Regions from separate parts of the Thioclava sp. 'Guangxiensis' genome, predicted to be linked through region 1. Evidence: riboswitches for the same ligand, from Rfam matches in the RefSeq annotation. Region 1 holds a riboswitch; the other holds the start of a gene.
What was found. A riboswitch is a leader RNA that binds a small molecule or an ion and turns the genes downstream of it on or off. The one in region 1 is predicted to bind thiamine pyrophosphate.

Region 1 (8,242 bases):
TCGAGGTGGGCGAGGGTGTCACCACGCTGAAACCCGGCGATCATGTGATCCCGCTCTACACGCCCGAATGCCGTGAATGCCCCTCCTGCCGCTCGGGCAAGACCAACCTGTGCACCGCGATCCGCAACACCCAGGGTCAGGGCCTGATGCCCGATGGCACCACGCGCTTCCATATGCTCGATGGCACGCCGATCTATCACTATATGGGCTGCTCGACCTTCGCCAACCACACCGTGATGCCCGAGATCGCGCTGGCCAAGGTGCGTGAGGACGCGCCTTTCGAGAAGATCTGCTATATCGGCTGCGGCGTGACCACCGGCATCGGTGCCGTGATCAATACCGCGGGCGTCGAGATCGGCTCGACCGCGGCGGTATTTGGCTTGGGCGGGATCGGTCTGAACGTCATTCAGGGTCTGCGGATGGCCGGGGCCGATATGATCATCGGTGTCGATCTGAATGACGACAAAGCCGAGATGGCGAAGAAATTCGGCATGACCCATTTCGTGAACCCCTCGAAGATCGAAGGCAGCGTGGTGCAAGAGATCGTGAACCTCACCAAGAAGGGCGATGACCAGATCGGCGGCGTGGATTACTCCTTCGATGCGACGGGCAACGTGAAGGTCATGCGTGATGCTCTGGAATGCTCGCATCGCGGCTGGGGGGTGTCGGTGATCATCGGCGTGGCACCGGCAGGCGCCGAGATCTCGACCCGTCCGTTCCAGCTGGTCACGGGCCGCGTCTGGAAGGGCACCGCCTTCGGGGGCGCCAAGGGCCGGACCGATGTCCCGAAATTCGTCGACTGGTATATGGATGGCAAGATCGAGATCGATCCGATGATCACCCATGAGCTGGCGCTCGAGGAGATCAATCACGGCTTCGACCTGATGCATGAGGGCAAATCGATCCGCGCGGTCGTGAAATATTGACGCCGGTCTATCTGGCAGACGGGGAGGGGGCGCTCGCGCCCCCTCTTTGCGTTTCACGCAAATTCACCCCCTGAGGATATTTTGGGGACGCTGGAAGGATCAGCCGCCCAGATAGGCGCGCAAGGCGGCAGGAGGGTCGGCCAGCAGCGCGCCCGTGTCTTGCGGGGCTTCGGCGCGGCCATCGGCCACAAGGATGGTCTGCGGGCAGATCGCTTTGGCATCCTCGGGGTCATGGGTAACCATAAGAAGGGTGAAGCGGTGCTCTGCCGCAAGGGTGCGGGTCAGGGCCAGCATTTCGGATTTCAGGGCAGGACCCAAGGCCGAGAAGGCCTCGTCGAGCAGCAGGAGCGGGCGGTTGCGCAAGAGTGCACGGGCCAGCGCTGCGCGGCTTTGCTGGCCGCCTGACAGCTCGGCGGGCCTGCGCGGACCGAGCCCCGCAAGCCCCGTGGCCTCGAGCACGGTTTCGATCCGCGCCCGGTCTGCGGCCGAGAGGTTCAGCCGCGGGGAGATGCCGAGACCGAGATTTTGCGCGATGGTGAGATGGGGAAAGAGGTTCTGGTCCTGAAAGAGGATCGAGAGCGGGCGTTTGCCCGTGGGCTGGGCGACCAGATCCTGCCCCTGCCAGAGGATACGCCCGCTTTCGAGAGGGAATAGCCCCGCGATGGCGGCCAGCAGGGTGGATTTGCCCGCCCCCGACGGTCCGATCAGCGCCGTATGCTGGCCTGCCCCGATGGTGAGGTCGGCGCACAGGCTCCAGTCGTCCTGATGCAGGGTGATGTTATCGAGGGCCAGCATGATGTCCGATCCGGTCGAAAAGGGCGAAAAGCCCGAAGGTGAGGGTAAGAAGCAGGGTCGCGGCGGCGGCGGCCTGATCGAGGCGGTAGCTGCCCATCAGCTGGAAGATGGCCAAGGGCAGGGTGCGGGTCTGGCCATCGGAAAACAGCGTGATCACGCCGAGATCCCCCATCGAGAAAGCACAGGCAAGCCCCGCCGAAAAGCCCAGAGGGCGGGCGAGGCGCGGCAGGGTAAGGAACCGCAGCTTGGCTGCGCCGCCCATATCGAGCGATGTGGCGAGTCGGTCGTAATCGGCCTGAAGCGCGTGGATCTCGGGCAGGAGGAGGCGTGTGACGAAAGGCAGCGACAGGGTTGCGTTGACCACCAGCGTGACGGGGATCAGGAGGCTGGTGGGGGCGGCAAAGGGCTGGATCATCAGGAACAGCCCCGTGCCCAGCACCAGACCGGAGGCCGCAAGCGGCAGCATGGCAGCACCTTCCGTCCAGCGGTGGCGTGGTGCGTGAAGGGCGAGCGTCATTGCGAGCGTCAGCGTCAGTGCCGTGGACCCCAGCGCGATGGTGAGCGAGGTCAGCGCGGCCTGCCAGACCATGGGCGGCATCGTGGCCAGCGCGGGCAGCCCGCGCCAGAGGATCAGCGCGATGGGCAGGAGAAGGAACAGGGCCGAGGCCGCGATGATGGCCGCATCGGCCCATTGCGCCAGCCGGGTCGAGGGGGCGAAGAGGGCGGGCCGGTCGAGCCCTGCGCCGAAGGCCGCGGGGGCCGAGAGCTTTGCCCCTATGCCCACGGCCATCAGGCACAGGGCCACCTGCACCAGCGCGAGGCTGGCGGCGCGGCCTGTGTCATAGTCGAAACGGAAAGCCTGATAGATGGCCAGTTCGACCGTCGTGGCCGAGGGGCCACCGCCCAAAGTCAGTGCCACCGCAAAACTGCCCAGACAGACGAGGAAGATCGCCACGAACGCGCCGGGCAGGGTGGCGCGCAGCATCGGGCGTTCGAGATGGCGCCACATCGCGGCCCCGTCGAAATCGAGCGTGGCGGCAAGGCGCAGGCGCTCGGCGGGGATCGATTGCCAGCCCTGCAGCACCATGCGGGTCGCAAGCGGCAGGTTGAAGAACACATGGGCCAGAATGACCCCATGCGGGCCATAGATGGTGAGCGTGGGCAGGCCAATCCCTCCGAGCGCCTGATTGAGGAGCCCGCTGCGGCCGAAGACCGCCAGCAGCCCCAGAATGGCCGCGATCACCGGCAGGATGAAGGGCGCGCCGAGCGCGGTGATCAGCACAGTGCGCCCGACAAACCGCCGTCGCGCCAGCGCCCGCGCCAGCGGCACGGCCAGCGCACAGGAGATCAGCGCCGAGAGCGCCGCCTGCCAGAGGGTGAACCAGAGCGCTTGCAGGTCCGATCCGCGCAAAGCAGTGAGACCGCCCCCATGGAGGGCGGTCGCAAGGATTGGCCCGAGCACCAGAAGCACTGGCACCAGAGCCGCGCAAAGGGCGATCAGCGGAAGGCGGCGAGCCATTCGTCAAGCGCGGGCTGGCGCAGGGCCTCGGCCTCGTCTTCGCTGTAGAAGATGGTCTTTGCAGGGCGGGGCAGGTCCGCGAATTCCTTGGGCAGGAAGCCGTCCTTGATGATGGCGGGATAGGACCAGTTCGCGGTGGCGATCATTCCCTGGAAATCATCCGAGAGCACATAATCCATGAAATCCTGCGCCAGTTCGGGATGTTTCGAGCTTTTCAGCTGGGCCACCAGCTCGGCCATGAAATAATGGCCCTCGGGGAAGATGGCGGCGGCCTTGGTATCATCATTCTCGGCGATGATGTGATAGGCGGGGGAGGTGGTGTAGCTCAGCACCATATCCACCTCGCCATCGGTAAAGAGACCATAGCTCTCCGACCAGCCGGGCGTCACGGTCAGCACCTTGGGCTTCAGCTTGGCCCAAGCCTCGGGGGCCTTATCGCCATAGACGGCCTTCACCCATAGCAGCAGCGCGAGCCCCGACACGGAGGAGCGCGGGTCCTGAATGGCGATTTTCAGATCATCGGGGGCGTTGAGCAGATCATCGAATGATTTCGGCGGGGTCTTCAGCTTGGTCTTGTCGTAGATGAAGGCGGTTTCCGACCAGTTGAAGGGGACGAAGGTATCATCGGTCCATTTGATCGGCAGGGTCAGGCGCGAATTATCCTCGTTCGAGGGCGCAAAGAGGCCGGTCTTGCGGGCGCGGGCGGTCTGGTCGGTATTGAGCCCGATCACCACATCCGCCTTGGTGTTCTTGCCCTCCAGCATGATGCGCGAGAGCACATCGCCCGCCACGAATTGCAGATCGCAGCCGCATTGCGCCTCGAAGCCTTTTTCGATCTGCGGGCCGGGGCCCCATTCCGAGGTGAAATAATCGGGCGCATAGACGGTCAGGACGGGTGTGTCCTCGGCCTGTGCGGTGGTTGCCATGCCTGCCAGAAAGGCCAAGCCAATAAGGGATCTTCTCATCTGTGCTCCTCCAGATCCGCAGGAAAGGAGGGCGCAATGGGTGCGTCCCGTGACCTTCCCTCCGCCGGTGCTAACCGGTTCAGGTTCGACGGGTTCGCCAAAGGCATCTCAGCCGGATCACCGGCACCCCGAGGTTATGGGCCAGATATATTGCACGGGGCGCGTTCTCAGACAAGGTGTCGCGGGCGCGCCCCCCGTGCCGCGGTGTCAGTGCGGGCGGGCGTATTCGGCCAGCTCTGCCTCGGCGGCGGGGTCGATGCCCAGATCGTCATCGGCGGTGCCGGCAAGCGGGTTCTCGTAGGTCGCCATATCCAGCTGCCCCTCGGTCTTGGCCACGATTGTGGTGACCACAGCATCACCTGTGATGTTCACCGCAGTGCGGATCATATCCATCAGGCGGTCGACGCCCAAGATCAGCGCGATGCCCTCGATCGGCAGGCCGACCTGACCCAGCACCATGGTCAGCATCACCAGACCCACACCCGGCACACCGGCGGTGCCGATGGAGGCCAGAACGGCCATGGCGATCACCGTCAGATAGCCGCCGAGCCCCAGATCGATGCCATAGACATTGGCAAGGAACACCGTGGCCACCCCCTGCATGATCGCGGTGCCGTCCATGTTGATGGTGGCGCCGAAGGGAATGCAGAAGGAGGCGACCGAGTTCTTGGCGCCCATGCGTTCCGTCACGCAGCGTAGCGTCACGGGGATGGTGGCATTGGAGGAGGCGGTCGAGAAGGCGAAGATCTGCGCGGGGCGGATCTTCTTCATGAAGGTGATGGGATTAAGCCCCGAGAAGACCTTGAGGATGATCATCAGCGTGACAAACAGATGCAGGAACAGCGCCCCCGTCAGGGTCAACACATAGGTCAGCACCGGCAGGAACAGGTCGATCCCCTGTTCGGCGAAGGTTTTGGTGATCAGGCAGAAAACGCCGATGGGGGCGAAGGCCATGACGATGGAGACGATCTTCATCATCACCTCGTTCATATATTCACAACCCGCGACGAAGGCCTTGGATTTCTCGCCCAGCATGAGGACGGCCACGCCAAGGATGATCGTATAGAAGATGATCTGCAGCATCTCGCCGCTGGCGAAGGCCTGCACCGGATTGGTCGGCACGATCCCTGCGAATACATCCCAGACCGAGGGGGCTTCCTTGGCGGTGACGCCCGACGTGTCCACGCCCTCCATGGTGAACCCGTTGCCCGGCCCCACGAGTTTGGCGATGAGGATCGCGATGGCGATCGCGATGGCGGTGGTCATGATATAGAGCCCGAAACTCTTGCCCCCCACGCGGCCCAGCACGCGGATATCGCCGATCCCCGTGACCCCGCAGATCAGCGAGAAGAACACCAGAGGCACGACAAGCATCTTCAGCGCATTGACGAACATCTTGCCGATCATCGCCAGAAGGCCGCCGGTAATATAGGTCGAGATAAAATCCGAGCCGATCTGGTTGAAAATCACACCCAATACGATGCCCGCTCCCATAGCGGTCATAATCTGTGTCGTCAGCGACATGCGTTTGCTGGCCATGCGCCTGATCTCCCTGTTGTGATGGGTCCAGTGTGGCGCGCGGCTCCCGTTCCGCGAGCGCCGAGTGACCCGTGAGCCTGCCTATCATGCGGGGTAACGCACAGATTGCCTAGAGGGGAAGCAGTTGCTACATCGGTGCCAGCCTTTTATGCAGGCTGGAATCGGGCTTTGATGCCCCCAAACCGGATCTGGCGCGTAATCAGGGAGCTGCCCCATGTCGTATAATACTTTCGGACATCTGTTCCGCGTCACCACTTGGGGCGAGAGCCACGGTCCCGCGCTCGGGGCCACCGTCGATGGCTGCCCCCCGGGTATCGAGATTTCGGAAGAATTCATTCAGGTCTTTCTCGACCGTCGCCGTCCGGGGCAGTCGAAAGAGACCACCCAGCGCAAGGAAGCCGATGCCGTGCGCATCCTTTCGGGCGTTTTCGAGGGGAAAACCACCGGCACACCGATCCAGCTGATGATCGAGAATACCGACCAGCGCTCCAAGGATTATGGCGAGATCGCGCGCCAGTTCCGTCCCGGTCACGCCGATCTGGCCTATTTCCAGAAATACGGCATCCGTGATTACCGCGGCGGCGGACGTTCTTCGGCGCGCGAGACGGCGGCACGGGTCGCGGCAGGCGGTGTGGCGCAGGCCGTGCTGCGCCAGCTGGTGCCCGAGCTGAAGATCACCGGATACATGGTGCAGATGGGGGTGAAGCACATCAACCGCGCCCGTTTCGACGAGACCCAGATCCTGAAGAATCCCTTCTTCATCCCCGATGCGGATGTGGTCGATGAATGGGCGGATTACCTGCAGGCGATCCGCAAGCAGCATTCCTCGGTCGGTGCCAAGATCGAGGTTACGGCCACGGGCGTGCCTGCAGGGCTCGGCGCGCCGATCTATGCCAAGATGGACACCGATCTGGCAGCGGCGATGATGTCGATCAACGCCGTGAAGGGCGTCGAGATCGGCGAGGGCATGGACGCGGCCAATCTGACCGGTATCGAGAATGCCGACGAGATCGTGATGGGCGAGAACGGGCCGGAATATCTGACCAACCATGCGGGCGGTATCCTTGGCGGGATCACCACCGGACAGCCGGTTATCGTGCGCTTCTCGGTCAAGCCGACCTCGTCGATCCTGACACCGCGCCAGTCTATCAACCTTGATGGCGAGGCCGTGGAAGTGGTGACCAAAGGCCGCCATGACCCCTGCGTGGGCATCCGCGCGGTGCCGGTGGCCGAGGCGATGGCCGCGTGCGTCATTCTCGACCATCTGCTGATGGATCGCGGTCAGACCGGTGGCCTGCGCGGTCGGATCGGCCGCTAGCATTTGCCCGGGACGCGGGCGCCTCGGTTCGCGCGAACCGAGGCTTTAGGTGCTGCAGAGCATGCTGTTTCGGGTGGCCGACTGACCGGATGTGCCACAGAAGAAGGCGGTTATCCGCAAGCAGGGCGAATCTGCATGCGATTCGTGTCTGTCTTGCGGATGTGCACGGAAAGTAACCTTGCACATGGATCCCCTTTCCCCTCTAAACCGTTCTGTCTATATTGACGGAAAAAGGGTGTCCCATGTCGAATTCCTGTAAAGCGCCAGCTAAGGACGCATGTATCCGCCGCGGACGCAAGTTCGATCAGGTGCTGGAAGGCGCGCGCAAGGTGTTCCTGCGCGACGGGTTCGAGGGGGCTTCGGTCGATGACATCGCGCGCGAGGCGGGCGTCTCCAAGGCGACGCTTTATAGTTACGTGTCGGACAAACGGCTGCTCTTTCTTGTGTTTGCCCAGCAGGAATGCGCGATGCAGGCACAAGCCTCCATGTCTCCTGTAGAGGCGATGGATGCGCCGATCCGCGATGTCCTGACCAGTGCAGCGGAGGAGTTGACCGCCTATATGTTTTCCGATTTCGGCCGCGATATCTTCCGCGTCTGCGTTGCCGAGGCGGACCGTTTCCCCGAGGTCGGGCGGCGGTTTTATGAAACCGGTCATGTCGTCGTGTGCGAAAAGCTGGCGGGGCTGATGCGCCGCGGGGTCGAGCGGGGCGAGCTGGCGATAGAGGATTTCGACTTTGCAGCAGAGCAGTTTCTGGAACTGTGCAAAGCCAATCTCCATGCCAAGATCGTATTCGGCTGCCCCGAGGCGATCTCGGAAGCAGGCCGGCAGCGCACGATCAAAGAGGCGGTCGAGATGTTTCTCGCCCGCTACGGCACCGCTTGCCGGTGCCGCGAGACGTAATCAGGCGCGATCGCGCACCTGCAGGCTGTTGCCCTCGCCCTTTTTCACCTCGAAGCGCCCCGTCTGGCGCAGGAGATCCGACAGCTTTGCCGCGCCATAGGTGCGGGTATCGAAATCGGGATTGGCCTGCATGATGAACTGGCCGATCTGGCCTAGCGAATACCACTCCTCTTCCAGCCCGATCCGTTTCATGGCGGCAGCCACCAGCGGAATGGCCTCCTTGGCACCCGGTTTCTCGGGACGGGCAGGGCGCGGCGCGGCCTCGGCCTGCGGGTCTG
Region 2 (7,920 bases), on a different replicon from region 1:
CCACCGATGGCAAGGCCAAGGCCCGCGACGGCGAATGCAACCCCGAGAACGATCAGTAGGGCCTTGGCCCAAGCCGATACGGAGGTGTTCGAGTCAGTCATTGATCAGGTTTCCCTTAGGAGGAGGTCGGAACCCGCGCGCCCTTCCCGTCTTCCCACCAGCCCCGATGAAAGCTGTGACAAAATGCCATCGTGCAAATCCGCGAAAGATCACGCTGTGTAACAATGGCGCTAGTTAACAGCTTTGTGCATCCGGTCCAGATTTGTTATCCGATGAAACAATTCGGATAATCCGATCAATCTGTCAGCGCCTTGACACCTTCATAGAGCAGATCACTCAGCGCCTTGGCCTCGACGGGCGGGTGGTCGACATTGCCCAGCATCAGATCGAGCCGCACATAGCGGCGGTGATCGACCTCTGTTTCGAGCGCGATCAGGCGCTTGGCCGCCAGTTCCTCTTGCACCTTGTGCAGCGGCAACCAGCCGAAACAGACCCCCTGCCGCACCGCCTCGATCGCACTTTCCACCCCCGAGACATACCAGATCCGGCCTTCGGTCACTGGAGGCTCGGGGCGTTCGTTATCGCGTTCACGCACGATCACCCGCAAATAGCGCACAAGATCGTTGTGGCGCAGGGCACCTTTAGCCTGCGCCAGAGGATGGTCTGGCCGGGCCACGGGTGCCATCAGCACCTCGTAGAGCGGGCGCCCTTCCATGCGGCGCGGATCGGGCAGACAGATCGCCAGATCGAACCTCTGATCCTCGAGCGCCGAGGCATAGGTCCGCTCGACCTCGCGCAGATCGATCCGCGTTTCGGGATAGCGCGCGATCACCTGCGAGATGGCCTGCATCAGGAGCGGCTTTGGGAAAAGGCTATCGACAACGATGCGCAGATCACGCTCCGCTTTGCCCGCGATCTCGGCCGCGCGGGCCTCGATCCGGCGCATATCCTCCAGCACCGGCAGGATCTCGGCCAGCAGCACCTTGCCGGTCTGTGTCAGCACGGCCCGCCTGCCCTGCACCTCCATGATTGTCACGCCCAGATTGTCCTGCAGCTTCGAGATGGCATAGCTGACCGAAGACTGGCTGCGTGACAGGATATGCGCGGCATCGGCAAAATTCCCGCATTTCACAACGGTTTGGAGAACGCTCCATTGCTCGAGCGTTGAACGCGGGATGGAATAGCTCATGCGGGGCCTGCTGGTTGCGCGGTCGACATGCCGCCGGACTGTCGCGACGGCAATCTAGCGTCCTCTGGCCGGATCGCAAGACCGGTTTCAGCACGCATGACGCCCATCAAAAAGCCCCCGCTTTCTGGAAAGCGGGGGCGGGATGACGTGCGGGCGGTTAGCGCAGGATGCGGCCGATCCGCGCGATGCCCTCGTCGATCTGTTCGTCGCTGGCACAGGAATAGCTCAGCCGCAGCGTGTTCTGGCCTGAACCATCGGCATGGAACGCCCCGCCCGGAACAAAGGCCACCTTCTCGTCGCGCACGGCTTTCGCCAGAAGCTCGGCGCCGTTCAGCTTGGGGTCGAATGTCAGCCAGATGAACATACCGCCCTCGGGGCGGGTGAAGCTGACCGAAGCCGGCATCTCGCGCTCGAGCGCGGCAATCATCCGGTCGCGGCGGGAGGCATAGACTGCTTTGATCTTGGCCACATGCTCGTGGAAGATCGCGCGGGCAACATGGTTGGTCACGATCTGGTTGAGGGTCGGCGAATGCAGATCGGCGGCCTGTTTCATCAGCACCAACCGGTCGATCACGGGCTTGGCCGCCACGACCCAGCCCACCCGCAGGCCCGGTGCCAGGGTCTTCGAGAAGGAACCGCAATAGATCGTACGGGTATTCTCGATGCCGCCTTTACGCTCGATATCGAGTGCGAGAATCGGAGGGATCGCCTCGCCATCGAAGCGCAGGTTCTGATAAGCGCCATCCTCGATGATCGCGCAATCGAGCGCCTCGGCCTGATCGAGCACACGCTCGCGGCCCTCGCGCGGGATGGTCTCGCCAGTGGGGTTGGCGAAATCGGCCGAGAGATAGGCGAACTTCACCTCGCCGCCGGCGGCTTTGGCCTCGGCTTTCAGCGTCTCGGGGTCGATATTCGACATCGGATCGAGCGGGATGTAGCGCGGCTCATAGGCATTGAACGCACCCAGAGCACCCAGATAGGTCGGGCGCATCACGGCGGCAGTATCGTTCTCGGTCAGCATCAGCTTGCCAAGATAGTCGAGCGCCTGCTGCGAGCCGGAGGTGATCATGATATTATCGACCGCGCAAGGCACGCCGATCTTTTCCATCTCGCCCACCAGCCATTCGCGTAGCGGACGGTAACCTTCGGAGACCGAATATTGCAGCGCCGCATGGCCGTTATTATCGGCCATCGTCGCGGCAAAGGCGTCGGAATAGGCCGTGCTCGGGAACAGGGTCGGGTCGGGAATGCCGCCCGCGAAGGAAATGATATCGGGCTGGTCGAGAAGTTTCAGCAGCTCCCGGATCTCCGAGGCTTTCATCCGGCCCGCGCGGCGTGCGAGCACTTTCGTCCAGTCCATTTTACGTCTCCTGCGTCTCGTCCGGGCGCGCACTGCCCTTACAGGCCGCCCTTTTTCACTTAATACCCTTCGGGTCCGTGCAGCGTTAGCGCCTAACGTAACCCTTCGCAAGACGGGCAAAGGTGAGATGATGCACAGAAAACCTACGCATCGGTCATAAAAACGAGAGCAATATTACAAACAGGGCGCCACGGACGCAAAATAATTTCCACGTCCGCAGCTTTGGGTTGATCAGGCCTCGCTTGGCTCGGGGATATAGAGCGCCCCGCCCTCGCGGAATTTCTCGGCCATTTTGTCCATGCCCTCCTGCCGCTGCGCCTCGGCGCGGATGTCATGGCTGATCTTCATCGAACAGAATTTCGGCCCGCACATCGAGCAGAAATGCGCGACCTTATGGGCCTCGGCCGGCATGGTCTCGTCATGCATGGACCGCGCGGTATCGGGATCGAGCCCGATATTGAACTGGTCCTCCCAGCGGAACTCGAAGCGCGCACGGCTGATCGCGTCATCGCGCCGCTGCGCACCCGGATGGCCCTTGGCAAGGTCCGCCGCATGAGCGGCCAGCTTATAGGTGATCACGCCCGTTTTCACATCGTCACGGTCGGGCAGGCCCAGATGCTCTTTCGGCGTCACATAGCACAGCATCGCGGTGCCGAACCAACCGATCATCGCCGCACCAATCGCCGAGGTGATATGGTCATATCCCGGCGCGATATCGGTAGTCAGCGGTCCGAGCGTGTAGAAAGGCGCCTCGTGGCAGTGCTTGAGCTGCTCGTCCATATTTGCCTTGATCTTGTGCATGGCCACATGGCCCGGCCCCTCGATCATCACCTGACAGTCCTTGGCCCATGCGATCTTGGTGAGTTCCCCCAGCGTGCGCAGCTCGGCGAATTGCGCCTCGTCATTGGCATCGGCAATCGAGCCTGGGCGCAGGCCGTCCCCCAGCGAGAAACTCACATCATAGCGGCGGCAGATATCGCAGATCTCGTCGAAATGCTCGTAGAGGAAGCTCTCGCGGTGATGGTGCAGACACCATTTCGCCATGATCGAGCCGCCGCGCGAGACGATGCCGGTAACGCGTTTGGCGGTCATCGGGATCATATGCAGACGCACGCCCGCATGGATGGTGAAGTAGTCCACCCCCTGCTCGGCCTGCTCGATCAGCGTGTCGCGGAAGATCTCCCAAGTGAGATCCTCGGCCACGCCGCCCACCTTTTCCAGCGCCTGATAGAGCGGCACCGTGCCGATCGGCACCGGAGAGTTGCGGATGATCCAGTCGCGGATATTGTGGATATTGCGGCCCGTCGAGAGGTCCATCACCGTGTCCCCGCCCCAGCGGATCGCCCAGACCATCTTCTCGACCTCTTCCTCCATCGAGGAGGTCACCGCCGAATTGCCGATATTGGCGTTGATCTTCACCTTGAAGTTACGCCCGATGATCATCGGTTCCAGCTCGCGGTGGTTAATATTGGCGGGGATAATCGCGCGGCCCTCGGCAATCTCGGTCCGCACGAATTCGGGCGTCACCAGATCGGGGAGGGTCGCGCCCATCGGGTCACCGTCGCGCGTATAAGCGGCCATACGGCCCTCGTTCTCGCGGATCGCCACAAACTCCATCTCGGGAGTGATGATCCCTGCGCGCGCATATGCCAGCTGCGTCACCGCGCGGTCACCCACGGCCCGCAGCGGCGGGCGCTGCACGGGGAACGGCGCTACCAGACGGTCGCCCTTGGCGAAACCGTTATCGGCATCGGTAATGGCGCGGCCCTCGTATTCCTCGATCTCGCCGCGTGCCTGCAGCCAGCCGCCACGGGTCTCGGGCAGGCCTTTGGCGATGTCGATCCGGGCGGCCGGATCGGTATAGGGCCCCGAACTGTCATAGACACAGAGCGCCTCTTCATTCGAGATCTCGATCTCGCGCATGGGCACGCGCAGCGCGTGGATATTACCTTCCTTATGCACCTTGCGCGAACCAATCAACGCGCCTGTGGTGATGGTCGGGATGATGTCTTTCATGTCGGTCTCCTCTTACGAAAAGACCCAACCAAAAACTGCGAGGGAATAGGCCACAGCTGACCCGGAAATGGGCCGGAGCGGCCCGAAAGGACCGCCCATGAGACATGGATGCGGAATTGCCCTTCGGTCTTCCTACGCCAGCATCAACTGGGTCAGGTTCAAAGGGTCGCGTCACCGGAATTACTTCCAATCAGCCTCTCAGTCCCTTGGGCGGGACTCCCCTGACGTGGGTGCAGACTTGCCGAAAATCGAGGCGGCGTCAATGGGCCTCTGCGGGGACCTTGCGGGTTTCCCCGCCGCGAAATGGACCAGTGCGGCGGGGAAAGGGGTCAGACCTGTGCCAGAGGGCGCGCGGTCCGCGGACTGTTCTGTCCGAAATGTTCGGCCAGGGCATCGACAACATAATCGGCCATCGCCTGACGGGTCTCCTCGGTGCCCGAGCCCAGATGCGGGGTCAGGATCAGGCGCGGATCATCGATAAAGGCCTGCGGCACCTGCGGCTCGTGCTCGAACACATCAAGTGCGGCCCCCGCCAGCCCGTCGCGGGCCATGGCCTCCAGAAGGGCCGCCTCATCGACCACCGGCCCCCGCGCCACATTGACGAGGAACCCGCGCGGCCCCAGCGCCGCGATCTCCGCGGCCCCGAAAGAATGGCGGGTGGCCTCGGTCAGCGGGCAGGTCAGGATCACCAGATCGCAGGCCTCGGCCAGCGACACCGCGCTTGTGTGATAGGTATACTCCACAGGCTTGCGGTTCGGGCCCTGGTAATGGATCCGTGCGCCCATGGCCTCCAGCCTGCGCGCTAGCGCCTTGCCGATCGTGCCGAGCCCGACAATTCCTACATCCATTTGCGAGATCGAACGTCCGAGTTTGTATTGCGGCTGCTCGGGCCATTTTCCTGTCCGCACGAAGCCATCCGCCTGCACCAGATCACGGGTGACCGCCAGCGCCAGCCCGAGCGCGGCATTGGCCACATCTTCGGCCAGAATATGCGAGGTATTCAGGAGTTTGATGCCACGCGCCTTGACGGCCGGCACATCGACATTGTCGAGCCCCGCGCTATAGCTTGCGATGACCTCCAGATCGGGCAGCGCATCGAGAAGCGCCTGATCTACGATGGTCTTACGCAGCGCAAGCCCCCGCACGCCCTTGCCGTTTTGCGCAAGCCATGCCGCAGGATCACTCTCCGGCAGAATGCGCAGATCGAACAGCTCTTCCAGCTCGGCGCCGGTGGTCTGTGGCAGTTTGGCAGCTTTCAACACAACAGGTTTGGTCATCATAATCTCCATGGACGAAGGGGCCCGCAGCATCCCGCAGGCCCTTTTGTAAATGCTCTCAGCCCTGCGCGCCGCTCTCGACACGTTTGATCGGGCCCATCACGAAGGCAAAGAGGATCGCTGCCACAAGGCAATGCGCGGCCACGAAATAGAGCCCCACGGTATAGCCGCCCGTCACCTGCACGGTGTAACCGAAGACGATGGGGGTGATAATGCCTCCCACATTGCCGATGCAGTTGAAGATCGCACCGGCCAGACCCACAGCCTCACGCGGCGCAGTATCCGAGATCACGGCCCATGTGCCCGAGCCTGCGGCCATGCCCTTGCCGAAGAAGGCAAGCCCCATCAGCGCCACGATCATGATGTTGGAGTTGCTGAACGCCGCCAGAACGATAGAACACCCGATCAGCATACCCAGCACATAGGGCGTCTTGCGGCCCCGCGACACGCTCCAGCCATTGCGGATCAGCGCATCCGATACCGAGCCGCCCGTGATGCCGCCGATAAAGCCCGCGATGGCCGGAAGCATGGTGGCAAAGCCCGCCTCCATGATGTTCATGCCCCGCGCCTGCACCAGATAGATCGGGAACCATGTGATGAAGAAATAGCTCAATGCGATGGTGCAATATTGCCCGATATAGGCGCACCAGAGCATGCGGTTGCTCAGCAGCAGCCCGAACATCTTGGCCGAGGCCTTGGGGCGGTTGGTCAGCTCGCGCTGGCTGTCGATATCGACCATCGCGCCGCCCGCTTCCATCAGCTCCAGCTCGGCGGCATTCACGCCCCGATGCTCGCGCGGCGGCTTCATGAATTTGAACCACACGACCGCGGCCAGAAGACCCACCACACCCAGCGTGAAGAAGGGCACAGGCCAGCCGAAGCTCTGCACCAGCCAGCCCGAGATCGGCGAATAGATCGCGACCGCGAAATAGGAGGCCGAGGCAAAGAGCGAGGTGGCAAGCCCCCGCTCCCCGCGCGGAAACCACATCACCGCGACACGGGCATTCGCCGGAAAACTCGGCGCCTCGATCAATCCCAAGGCGAAGCGCAGCACGAAAAGGAGCCCCAGCGCAACCGATAGTTCGGTGGTCACCTCGCCGACCAACCCCACAAGGAAGGTGGCGATGGACCACAGGACCAGTGCTACGCCATAGATCATCTTGGTGCCGAATTTATCCAGCAGCATCCCGCCCGGGATCTGACCGATCACATAGGCCCAGCTGAAGGCCGATAACACATAACCCAGTTGCATCGGGCTGAGACCGAACTCCGCCTTGATGCCCGAGCCCGCGATCGACAGGATTGAGCGGTCGGCATAGGCGGTCGTCGCCAGAAACAGGATCAACCCCAGCATGTAGTAACGGGTATGCGTCGGGCGCGCGGCGTCTACGGCCACGTGCTCCGTAGAGCTCGAATACGTCATTGATGTCCTCCCGTGCGGCCCCGCAATGTGACCGCTCTCCAAACCGGCCGCAGGGTGTAGCGTAAAAGCTACGGGAAGCAGGCATCCTCATACCTGCGTCCCATCCTGCGGACCATCCTCCGAACCGGGCGTCCCCTCCTGCCCGTTCATTGCAGATAAACTGCGCCCTTGCCAAGCATGGGTCAACATTGATTAATATCGTCAATATGAAAAACTGGATGACACAAGAGGAAGCCAGCAACGCGCTGGGGGTCCGGCGGCAGACGCTTTACGCCTATGTCAGCCGCGGCCAGATCACGGTCCGCCCTGACCCTGAGACATCGGGGCGAAACCTTTATAATGGCGAGGATATTTCGGCTCTTCTCAACCGTCGGAGCCGCGGGCGCGGGCGGGCAAGTATCGCCACAAGTACCATGTCATGGGGCGAACCTATCATCTCGACGATGATCTCGACCACCGCGCAGGGCCGATTGTATTACCGTGGGGTCAATGTCGGAACATTGGCCGAGTCGGCGTCTCTGGAGGAGACGGCGCGGCTCCTCTGGGCGATGGACCGGCTGCCCGAATTCCCCGCAATACCCTCATATCCGGGCAATGCCGGTCGTGCGCGGGTTTTTCAGGCATTGGCGGCAGAGGCGGCCCATGCCATCCCCTC

Region 2: another riboswitch for thiamine pyrophosphate. It lies ahead of thiC (phosphomethylpyrimidine synthase ThiC); the one in region 1 lies ahead of thiB (thiamine ABC transporter substrate binding subunit).

The regions. Positions count from the first base shown of each region.
Region 1 covers NZ_CP155822.1:741,415-749,656, reverse strand. Annotated here, with positions in the region: gene ABEB22_RS03680 (S-(hydroxymethyl)glutathione dehydrogenase/class III alcohol dehydrogenase) at 1-926, shown strand, start outside; gene ABEB22_RS03675 (ATP-binding cassette domain-containing protein) at 1,026-1,721, opposite strand; gene ABEB22_RS03670 (thiamine/thiamine pyrophosphate ABC transporter permease ThiP) at 1,705-3,240, opposite strand; gene thiB (thiamine ABC transporter substrate binding subunit) at 3,219-4,205, opposite strand; TPP riboswitch at 4,245-4,346, opposite strand; gene ABEB22_RS03660 (dicarboxylate/amino acid:cation symporter) at 4,413-5,744, opposite strand; gene aroC (chorismate synthase) at 5,959-7,062, shown strand; gene ABEB22_RS03650 (TetR/AcrR family transcriptional regulator) at 7,305-7,964, shown strand; gene ABEB22_RS03645 (NYN domain-containing protein) at 7,965-8,242, opposite strand, start outside.
Region 2 covers NZ_CP155823.1:266,122-274,041, reverse strand. Annotated here, with positions in the region: gene ABEB22_RS14780 (membrane-bound PQQ-dependent dehydrogenase, glucose/quinate/shikimate family) at 1-101, opposite strand, end outside; gene ABEB22_RS14775 (LysR family transcriptional regulator) at 296-1,189, opposite strand; gene ABEB22_RS14770 (PLP-dependent aminotransferase family protein) at 1,347-2,549, opposite strand; gene thiC (phosphomethylpyrimidine synthase ThiC) at 2,781-4,565, opposite strand; TPP riboswitch at 4,678-4,798, opposite strand; gene ABEB22_RS14760 (2-hydroxyacid dehydrogenase) at 4,895-5,845, opposite strand; gene ABEB22_RS14755 (MFS transporter) at 5,901-7,265, opposite strand; gene ABEB22_RS14750 (citrate/2-methylcitrate synthase) at 7,484-7,920, shown strand, end outside.